2 regions of the Streptomyces sp. NBC_00237 genome follow, and region 2 is predicted to be linked to the other one. Evidence: riboswitches for the same ligand, from Rfam matches in the RefSeq annotation. Region 2 holds a riboswitch; the other holds the start of a gene.
The links. A riboswitch is a leader RNA that binds a small molecule or an ion and turns the genes downstream of it on or off. The one in region 2 is predicted to bind S-adenosylmethionine.
Positions count from the first base shown of each region.

Region 1: linked by a shared signal. The riboswitch ahead of thrC (threonine synthase) and the one ahead of OG897_RS09685 (aminotransferase class V-fold PLP-dependent enzyme) in region 2 are both predicted to bind S-adenosylmethionine.

Region 1 is NZ_JAPEMT010000001.1:695,499-700,766, forward strand. It holds gene otsB (trehalose-phosphatase) at 1-422, shown strand, start outside; tRNA gene OG897_RS03005 (tRNA-Met) at 513-586, shown strand; gene OG897_RS03010 (trehalose-6-phosphate synthase) at 664-2,049, opposite strand; gene OG897_RS03015 (glucosyl-3-phosphoglycerate synthase) at 2,226-3,185, opposite strand; SAM riboswitch class I at 3,380-3,508, shown strand; gene thrC (threonine synthase) at 3,524-4,810, shown strand; gene OG897_RS03025 (MoaD/ThiS family protein) at 4,855-5,130, shown strand.
Region 2 is NZ_JAPEMT010000001.1:2,186,713-2,191,980, forward strand. It holds gene OG897_RS09670 (ubiquinol-cytochrome c reductase iron-sulfur subunit) at 1-155, shown strand, start outside; gene OG897_RS09675 (cytochrome bc complex cytochrome b subunit) at 152-1,789, shown strand; gene trpD (anthranilate phosphoribosyltransferase) at 1,955-3,019, shown strand; SAM riboswitch class IV at 3,140-3,257, shown strand; gene OG897_RS09685 (aminotransferase class V-fold PLP-dependent enzyme) at 3,501-4,910, shown strand; partial or broken gene OG897_RS40805 (glycerate kinase) at 4,871-5,005, opposite strand; gene OG897_RS09695 (cell wall metabolism sensor histidine kinase WalK) at 5,145-5,268, opposite strand, start outside.

The sequences.
Region 1 (5,268 bases), 1.5 Mb from region 2:
GGGTGGAGGAGAAGGGGCAGGCCGTCGCCGTCCACACCCGGCGCGCCACCGACCCCGAGGCCGCCTTCGAGGCCCTCCGCACCCCCCTCTCCGAGCTCGCCGCCCGGCACGGGCTCATCCTCGAACCGGGGCGCCTGGTGCTGGAGTTGAGGCCGCCCGGTGTCGACAAGGGGGTCGCTCTGGCGGCGTACGTACGGGAAGTGGGTGCGCGCTGCGTGCTGTACGCGGGGGACGACCTCGGCGACCTTCCCGCGTACGCGGCGGTCGAGAAGCTCCGGTCGGACGGGGTGCTGGGGCTGCTCGTGTGCAGTGGTACCGCGATCCCGGAACTCGCCGAGCAGGCGGACGTGTTGCTGCCAGGGCCTGCTGAAGTGGTCGCGATGCTCGGGGAGTTGGGGAGGCAGCTGGGCGGGGGTGTGTAGGAGGGGCGCCGCATTCGAGGCTTCGCCCCTCCGGCTCCCGTCAACCGATTTCCCACCGCGCCCGAAACCCCGTACTGTCGTGTTTACCGACGCGGGGTGGAGCAGCTCGGTAGCTCGCTGGGCTCATAACCCAGAGGTCGCAGGTTCAAATCCTGTCCCCGCTACTAGATGGATCCGAAGGCCCGGAACTCGAAAGAGTTCCGGGCCTTCGGCCGTTTCCCGCGCGCCCGGAGGGGCCCTCTCACCCCTCCAACGCCTCCACCTGCTCCACGAACCACCGCGCGGGCGCCAACGCCGTCCCCGCCACCGCCAGCCGCTTCGTCCGTTCCGCCCGCTCCCCCGGCTCCATCGTCAGCGCCTCGTGCAGCGCCTGTGCCGTGCCCGTCACGTCGTACGGGTTGACGACGATCGCGTCCTCGCCCAGCTCCTCGTGCGCCCCCGCCTCCCGCGACAGCACCAGCGCGCAGCCCTCGTCCGAGACGACCGGGATCTCCTTGGCGACCAGGTTCATCCCGTCCCTGATGGGGTTGACCAGGGCCACGTCCGCCATCCGGTAGGCGGCCAGCGACCGCGCGAAGTCGTCCTTGACGTGCAGGACCACGGGCGTCCACGTCGGCGTCCCGAAGCGGGAGTTGATGGACTCGGCAGTCCTCCGCACGGCCTCCGTGTACTCCCGGTACACCGACAGGTCCTGCCGCGAGGGATAGGCGAAGGCGATGTGCACCACGCGTTCGCGCCACTCCGGGTGCGTGTCCAGGAGGTGCTCGTACGCCAGCAGGCCCCGCACGATGTTCTTGGACAGCTCCGTGCGGTCCACGCGCACGATGGTGCGGCGCGCCGAGCCGTCCGCCGAGCCGCCGTCGACCTGTGCGCGCAGGGAGGCGAGACGTTCCGCCACGTCGTCGCGGTGGGCGCGCTCGCGCAGGAAGTCCGCGTCCGCGCCCAGGCCGTGCACGCCGATCCGCTTCCCGTCGAGCGCCTCCTCGCCGAGCACGTTCAGCGCGCACGCCGTGAACGCGTCCGCCCAGCGCCGGGTGAGGAACGCCGCCCGGTCCGCCCCCAGGATGCCCAGCAGGAGCTGGCGGGCGATGTCGTCCGGGAGCAGGCGGAAGTAGTCCACCGGCGCCCACGGCGTGTGCGAGAAGTGGCCGATGCGCAGGTCGGGGCGCAGGGCCCGGAGCAGGCCCGGCACCAGGGACAGGTGGTAGTCCTGGACGAGGACCGTCGCCCCCGGGGCCGCCGCCTGCGCCAGCGCCTCGGCGAAGGCCCGGTTGTACGTCTCGTACGCCGCCCACCGCCGCCGGAACTCCGCGTCGAACACCGGCTCCGTCGGGGTCTGGTAGAGCATGTGGTGAATGAACCACAGCACCGAGTTCGAGATGCCGTTGTAGGCGGCCGCGTGTGTGTCCGCGTCGATGTCGAGCATCCGTACGCCCGGCTCCGCGACCCCGCGCCGCACGGCCTCCCGGTCGCCCTCGCCCAGCGCCGAGCACACCCACAGCGCGCCCGCGTCCGGGCCGATCGCGGACAGGCCCGAGACCAGCCCGCCGCCGCCGCGCCTGGCGGTCAGCCCGCCGTCGTCACCGAGGGCGTACGTCACCGGGCCCCGGTTGGAGGCGACGAGGATCCGGGCCTGCCCGGACGGGGCCGGGGCTTGGTCCGACGGGGCCTGGGCCGACTGGGCCTGGTCCGGCTGGGGCTGTGCGGCGTCGATCGGGGAAGTCATGTGGCGAAACCTAGCCGGTACGGATTCCCCTCAAACGTGCGTACGGCCGCCCCCGGCGTGCGAGTGCGGCCGTACGGCTATGCCGCCTGCCGCTCCGCGTACTCCGCGATCTCCCGCATCGGCGGGCGCTCCTCCGTGTCCACAGGGTGTGTACGAGGGACGAAGGCCGTGCCGATCCGCTCGAACTGCGTGAGGGCCGGGCGGATCAGATGACCCCGGGACAGGCGGAGCTGGGCCGTTCGGTAGATCGCGGCTGCCATCCGTCCCAGCGCCTGGCCGTCCTGGTGGCGGTGGACGCGCACGCCCACGTCCACCTGGGCGAGCGCGTCCAGGCCGACCGTGTGCAGCGAGTCGATGAGGAGGCCGAGTTCGACGCCGTATCCGACGGGGAAGGGGAGGCGTTCCAGGAGGGAGCGGCGGGCCGCGTACTCGCCGCCCAACGGCTGCACGAATCCGGCCAGTCGGGGCCAGTGGAGGTTGAGGAGGGGGCGGGCCATCAGCTCGGTGACCCGGCCGCCCTGGCCGGTGGCGCCGTCCAGCGGGCGGTCGTACGTCGCCTTCACGAAGTCGACGCCCGGGTCGGTGAGGAGCGGGCCGACGATGCCCGACACGAACGACGCGTCGAACTCCTTCAGGTCCGCGTCCACGAAGCAGACGATGTCACCGGTGGTGACCAGGAGCGACCGCCACAGGACCTCGCCCTTGCCCGGCACGGCCGGTACGCGGGGCAGGATCTCGTCCCGGTGCACCACCCGCGCGCCCGCCTCGGCCGCCGCCTTCGCGGTGTGGTCGGTGGAGCCGGAGTCGATCACGACGAGTTCGTCCACCAGGGGGACGGCCGGGCTCATCAGGTCCCGGCGGATCGTGGCGACGATCTCGCCGACCGTGGCTTCCTCGTTCAGGGCGGGCAGGACCACGGAGACCGTCTGCGGCCTCGCGGCGCCCTGGGCGGCCTTCGCGGCGAGGAGCTGCTCCAGCGGGCGGTCGGCGGCCGACCAGGACCGCGCCTGAAGCCAGCGCTCCACCTCTTCCAGCACGCCCGTCACTCCTCTGCTCGTGTCTGATTCGTGTCTGCTCGTGGCGACATTTGTGATCCATCTCGCGGTCCGGACGTCTGGCACACCCGTCCGGGGGTTCGGTTACAGTCTTGAACAACGCGGACGACCTGTGCATGTCGGGGTCGTCGCGTACACAAACACCCGGACCGCTGCTGCGGCCGCCGGAGTCATAGCGCTCATCCAGAGGGACAGAGGGAAACGGCCCGTTGAAGTCCCGGCAACCCCCCAGCCGACCGCGAGGTCAGGCCAGGAAGGTGCCAATTCCGTCTCGCGTACGAAAGTCGTCGCGGGGAAGATGAGGAAAGGACCTCGCCATCATGGCTGTGCAGACCACCGAAGCCACTGTTACCTCCGTCGACCTCGGCCCCGCCGCCGCCCTGTCCTGCCGCGAGTGCGGAGAGCGCTTCGAGCTCGGCCCGATCTTCGCCTGCCAGCTGTGTTTCGGCCCGCTGGAAGTCGCGTACGAGCTGCCGACCGGAAGCCCCGAAGAGCTGCGCAAGCTCATCGAGTCGGGCCCCGACAACATCTGGCGCTACGCCCCCCTCCTCCCCGTCCCCGCCGACGTCGCCGAGAAGCCCAGCCTGAACCCCGGCTTCACGAAGCTGGTCAAGGCGGACAACCTGGCCCGTGAACTCGGCGTCACCGGCGGCCTGTTCGTCAAGGACGACTCCGGGAACCCCACGCACTCCTTCAAGGACCGCGTCGTCGCCATCGCCGTCGAGGCCGCCCGCGCCTTCGGCTTCACCACCCTCTCCTGCTCCTCCACCGGCAACCTGGCCGGTGCGGTGGGCGCCGCCGCGGCCCGCGCGGGCTTCCGCTCCTGCGTGTTCATCCCGCACGACCTGGAGCAGGGCAAGGTCGTCATGGCCGCCGTGTACGGGGGCGAGCTGGTCGGCATCGAGGGCAACTACGACGACGTGAACCGCTTCTGCTCCGAGCTGATCGGCGACCCGCTCGGCGAGGGCTGGGGCTTCGTCAACGTCAACCTCCGCCCGTACTACGGGGAGGGCTCCAAGACGCTCGCGTACGAGATCTGCGAGCAGCTCGGCTGGCGGCTGCCCGACCAGATCGTCATCCCGATCGCCTCCGGCTCGCAGCTCACGAAGATCGACAAGGGGCTCCAGGAGCTCATCAGGCTCGGGCTCGTCGAGGACAAGCCGTACAAGATCTTCGGCGCCCAGGCGGAGGGCTGCTCGCCGGTCTCCACCGCCTTCAAGGCCGGGCAGGACGTGGTCCGCCCGCAGAAGCCGAACACCATCGCCAAGTCGCTGGCCATCGGCAACCCGGCGGACGGCCCGTACGTCCTGGACATCGCCCGCCGTACGGGCGGCGCGGTCGAGGACGTCAACGACGAGCAGGTCGTCGACGCCATCAAGCTGCTGGCCCGTACCGAGGGCATCTTCGCGGAGACCGCGGGCGGCGTGACCGTCGGCGTCACGAAGAAGCTCATCGAGGCCGGTCTGCTCGACCCGACCCTCACCACCGTCGTCCTCAACACCGGCGACGGCCTCAAGACGCTGGACGCGGTGGCCCCGACGACCGGGCCCTCCGCGACCATCCGCCCGAGCCTGGACGCGTTCCGCGACGCCGGTCTGGCCCGCTAGAAACCCGTCAGCGATTCGTACGTACGCAAGGAAGGCCGAACACCATGAGCGTCAAGGTCCGCATCCCCACCATCCTCCGCACGTACACGGGCGGCGAGGCGGAGGTGGCCGCCGAGGGCGCGACCCTCGCCGAGGTCATCGCCGACCTGGAGAAGAACCACACGGGCATCGCCGCGCGCGTCCTGGACGATCAGGGCAAGCTGCGCCGCTTCGTCAACGTGTACGTGAACGACGACGACGTGCGCTTCGAGAGCGGCCTTCAGACGGCCACTCCGGACGGCGCGGGCGTCTCGATCATCCCGGCCGTCGCGGGCGGCTGATCCTTCGCCTCCTGCGCGCAGGGGGCGCACTCGGCCTCCTTCAACGCGCCCCGCGTTAACCCAAGTTGCCCCCTCCGCTCACAAGCGGAGGGGGCAATTCTGCATGGTTGAAAGAGGTAGAGTAGGGGAAGCCCCGGT
Region 2 (5,268 bases):
CCACCTTCGACCTGTCCGACGGCGCCCGCGTCATCTTCGGCCCGGCCGGTCACGCCCTGCCGCAGCTGCAGATCACCGTGAACGGCCAGGGTTACCTCGAAGCCATGGGCGACTTCGCCGAGCCCGTCGGTCCTTCGTTCTGGGAGCGCGGATGAGTACTGCGACGACTACCGAATCCAAGCCGCAGCAGAAGGCGCCCGCCGGTGAGCGGGTCGCGGACTGGGCGGACGGACGGCTGGGGATCTACTCCCTCGCCAAGTCCAACATGCGCAAGATCTTCCCGGACCACTGGTCCTTCATGCTCGGCGAGATCTGCATGTACAGCTTCATCATCATCATCCTCACGGGTGTGTATCTGACGCTGTTCTTCCACCCGTCCATGAACGAGGTCGTGTACCACGGGTCGTACGCCCCGATGCACGGCATCCGCATGACGGAGGCGTACGCGTCGACGCTGGACATCAGCTTCGACGTCCGTGGCGGTCTGCTGATCCGGCAGATCCACCACTGGGGCGCGCTGATCTTCCTCGCGGCGATGTTCGTGCACATGATGCGCGTCTTCTTCACGGGTGCCTTCCGCAAGCCGCGCGAGGTCAACTGGCTGTTCGGCTTCCTGCTGTTCGTCCTCGGCATGTTCACCGGTTTCACCGGTTACTCGCTGCCGGACGACCTGCTGTCGGGCACCGGTGTCCGCTTCACCCAGGGTGCGATCCTGTCCGTGCCGGTCGTCGGCACGTACATCTCGATGTTCCTGTTCGGCGGGGAGTTCCCCGGGCACGACATGGTCGCCAGGTTCTACTCGATCCACATCCTGCTGTTGCCGGGCATCATGCTCGGCCTGATGGTGGCTCACCTGATCCTGGTCTTCTACCACAAGCACACCCAGTTCGCGGGCCCCGGCCGCACGAACAACAACGTCGTCGGCATGCCGCTGCTGCCGGTCTACATGGCCAAAGCCGGAGGCTTCTTCTTCCTGGTCTTCGGCATCATCGCGATCATCGCGGCGGCGTTCACGATCAACCCGGTCTGGGCGCTCGGCCCGTACCGTCCGGACCAGGTGTCCACCGGCGCGCAGCCCGACTGGTACATGGGCTTCGCCGAGGGTCTGATCCGTGTCATGCCGGGCTGGGAGATCAACCTCTGGGGCCACACGCTGGTCCTGGGCGTGTTCATCCCCCTGACGCTCTTCGGTGTGATCCTCGCCGTCATCGCGGTGTGGCCGTTCCTGGAGTCCTGGGTCACCGGCGACAAGCGCGAGCACCACATCGCGCAGCGTCCGCGCAACAACCCGACCCGCACCGGCTTCGGCGTCGCCTGGATCACGGTCTACTTCATCGGCCTCGTCGGCGGTGGAAACGACCTGTGGGCCACGCACTTCCACCTGTCGCTCAACTCGATCTCGTGGTTCGTGCGCATCGGCTTCTTCGCCGGTCCGGTCCTGGCGTTCATCATCACCAAGCGGATCTGCCTGGGTCTCCAGCGCAGGGACGCCGAGAAGGTGCTGCACGGACGCGAGTCCGGCATCATCAAGCGGCTGCCGCACGGTGAGTTCGTCGAGGTGCACGAGCCCCTCAACCAGGGCGCCCTGCACACGCTCACGGCGCACGAGCAGTACGCGCCGGCCGAGGTCGGCCCCTCCGTGGACGAGAACGGCGTCGAGCGCAAGGTCGGCCCGGCCGAGAAGCTGCGCGTCAAGCTCAGCAAGGGCATGTACGGCGAGGGCAACCAGATCGCCAAGCCCACCGCCGAGGAGTACAAGGAGATCACCAGCGGCCACGGCCACCACTGATCCCCGAGCGGTTCACCTTCACCTGAACTGAACCGCGACTGTTCGCCACCGCAAGAGCCCCGTCCGGACCCCGGACGGGGCTCTTCGCGCGTCCCGGGGCTGGATAGGGTGTTCCCATCCCTATCGGCAAGCCCTTCGCCGGGCGCGTGGACCCTGGAGCGGACCATGAACGTTGTGACCCCAGTTGGCGGCGACAGCGTGGCGGCCCGCAGCTGGCCGGGCATCCTCAACCCCCTGCTGCGCGGCCAGCACCTCGACGCGGACGACACCGCCTGGGCGATGGACCGCATCATGTCCGGCGAGGCCACCGACGCGCAGATCGCCGGTTTCGCGGTCGCCCTGCGCGCCAAGGGCGAGACCGTCGAGGAAGTGACCGGTCTGGTACGGGCGATGTACGCGCACGCCCACACCATCGAGGTGCCCGGCCCCACCGTCGACATCGTCGGCACGGGCGGCGACCTCGCCAAGACCGTCAACATCTCCACCATGTCGGCCATCGTCATCGCCGGTACGGGCGCGAGGGTCGTCAAGCACGGCAACCGGGCCGCGTCCTCCGCGAGCGGCTCCTCCGACGTGCTGGAGAAGCTGGGCGTCAACCTGGACCTGACGCCGCGCCGGGTGGTGGAGGTCGCCGAGGAGGCGGGCATCACCTTCTGCTTCGCGGTGAAGTTCCACCCGGCCCTGCGATACGCCGCCAAGGCCCGCAAGGAGCTCGGCGCGCAGACCACCTTCAACATCCTGGGCCCGCTCACCAACCCGGCGCAGGTGCGCGCCCAGGCGGTCGGCGTGGCCGACGCCAGGATGGCCCCCATCGTCGCGGGCGTCCTCGCGGCACGCGGGAACTCCGCGCTCGTCTTCCGGGGCGACGACGGCCTCGACGAGCTGACCACCACGGCGACGTCCCGGGTCTGGGTCGTGCGGGACGGGGCCGTCCGCGAGGAGGCGTTCGACCCGCGCGAGGTGGGCCTGGAACTCGTCCCCGTGGAGGCCCTGCGCGGTGCGGACGCCTCGTACAACGCGGAGGTGGCCCGTCGGCTCCTCGCCGGGGAGAAGGGTCCCGTACGGGACGCGGTCCTCCTCAACACGGCGGCGGCGCTGGTCGCCCTCAACCCGGGTGGCGGATCGCTGACCGAAGAGATCGCGGCGGGCATCGAGAAGGCGCGGGAGTCCCTGGACTCCGGGAGCGCGCAGGCGGCGCTGGAGCGGTGGGTGGCCGCCAGCAACGCCTGACAGCCACGTCGGACAGCCACGTCCGACAGCCGCCAGGTGTGACGCAGAGCGCAGTCCGGATGTCTCAGAAACCGGACTGCGCTCTTGCATGTGATCCCTCGTGTGGCAGGATGCTGACCAGGTCATGAGTGACAGCGACTACGGCCCCGGCCCGCTGTCCGGCAACCCTCCGTCCGTGGCGGGGTGCCCCGGGTGAAGACCAGGTCGTAGGCAGCGAGGTCTACGGCAAGCGCGGACCCCTGCGCACTCCTCTCGGAGTGGCGCGCCCCTGGGGTCCTGGTCCTCAAGGGAGCAGTCTCGTGAGCAAGCGAATGCGATAGGGCCGGTCGGCCCCGTTTCACCTTCACCTCCGCACCGGGCACACCTGTATCCGGAGCGTTGAGGCAACTCCCGTACGCGGCAAGGCAATTGAGCCTTCGTCAGTTTCTGTCGTACGGGCATCACTGAAGCCATTCCGCCTTGTCCTGCCAGGAGTTTCGCCATGCCCGCATCGCCCGTCGCCACCGTCACCACCGCTTCCTCCCCGGCCGCCGTCTGCGCCGCCGACTGCGCCGAGCCCTGCTGTGATGCGCCGCTGCCCGTCCTCGGCCGGGACGTGGCCGTGCCGCTCGTCACCGGGGGCGAAGTCACGTACGCGGCCCTCGACTACGCGGCCAGCGCCCCGGCGCTCCAGCGGGTGTGGGACGACGTCGCCGCGTACGCCCCGTACTACGGCAGCGTGCACCGCGGCGCCGGATACCTCTCGCAGCTCTCCACCGACCTGTTCGAGAACAGCCGGGTGACGGTGCGCGAGTTCCTCGACTGCCGCGAGAGCGACCAGGTCGTCTTCACCCGCTCCACCACCGACTCGCTGAACCTCCTGGCCGCCGTACTGCCCGCAGACTGCCAGGTGTTCGTCTTCGAGACCGAGCACCACGCGTCGCTGCTGCCGTGGCAGGACGCGCACGTGACGTACCTGAACGCCCCGCGCACCCCGGCCCAGGCCGTCGAGACGCTGGAGCGGGCCCTCGCCGACCGCGACCCGTACGGTCCGGCGCTGGTGTGCGTGACGGGCGCGTCGAACGTCACCGGTGAGATCTGGCCGGTGCGCGAACTGGCCGCCGCCGCGCACGCCCACGGCGCGCGGATCGTGCTGGACGCGGCGCAGCTCGCACCTCACCACCCCGTCTCCGTCCAGGAGTTGGACGTCGACTGGGTCGCCTTCTCCGGCCACAAGCTGTACGCGCCGTTCGGTTCGGGCGTGCTCGCCGGGCGGGCCGACTGGCTCCAGGACGCCGAGCCGTACCTCGCGGGCGGCGGCGCGTCGAAGAAGGTCGCACGGCGCACGGACGGCGGCGTGGACGTCGAGTGGCACACCACGGCCGCCCGCCACGAGGCCGGTTCGCCGAACGTCATCGGCGTGTACGCGATCGCCTCCGCCTGCAAGGCGCTCACCGAGGCGGGCTTCGACGCGCTGGTGCGGCGCGAGCAGGCGCTCGTGCGCACGGTGCGCGAGGGCCTCGCGGAGGTCGGCGCGGTGAAGGTGCTGTCGCTCTTCGGCGACGACGCCCCGCGCGTCGGCGTCATCTCCTTCGTCGTGGACGGCTGGAACAGCTCGCACTTCGCCGCCGCGCTCTCCGCCGAGTACGGAATCGGCGTACGGGACGGCCTGTTCTGCGCGCACCCGCTGGTCCGCACGCTGCTCGGCAGCGACCCGCAGGACCCGGGCGAGTGCGGTGCGCCGGAGGCCGAGCCGGGCGAGCGCTCCCTGAACGCCATCCGGGTCAGCTTCGGCGCGGGCACCCCGGACGAGCACGTGGAGCGGTTCGTGGGCGCGGTCAAGGAGCTCGTCGCCGACGGAGCCCAGTGGAACTACCGCACCGAGGGAGGCCGTTGCGTCCCCGCGGTCTGAGGGACGCGCGCCTGGGTGGTCCGTACGCCCAGCCGGATCGTCCGCAGGGCCCGTTCGGTCGCGTCGGTGAGGAACTCCCCGCCGCGGCCGAGGGCGCCCTCGGCGGTGATGACGAGGTCGGCGCGGGTGAGCCGGGCGAGGTGGTCCGGGAGGACGGTCCCGTACCGGATCACGGGCCGTCAGCACGATGACGGGAGCCGTCATCCGCGCTTCACGGTTGTTCCGCAGCACCGTTCACGGCGTGTGCGGTGTCGCTTCCGTCGTGGGCGCCGTGGCGTCCAGTACGAGGGCGAAGGTCGCGCCCCCTCCCTCGGTGGGGCGCAGCTCGGCCCGGCCCTGATGACCCTCGGCTATCGCC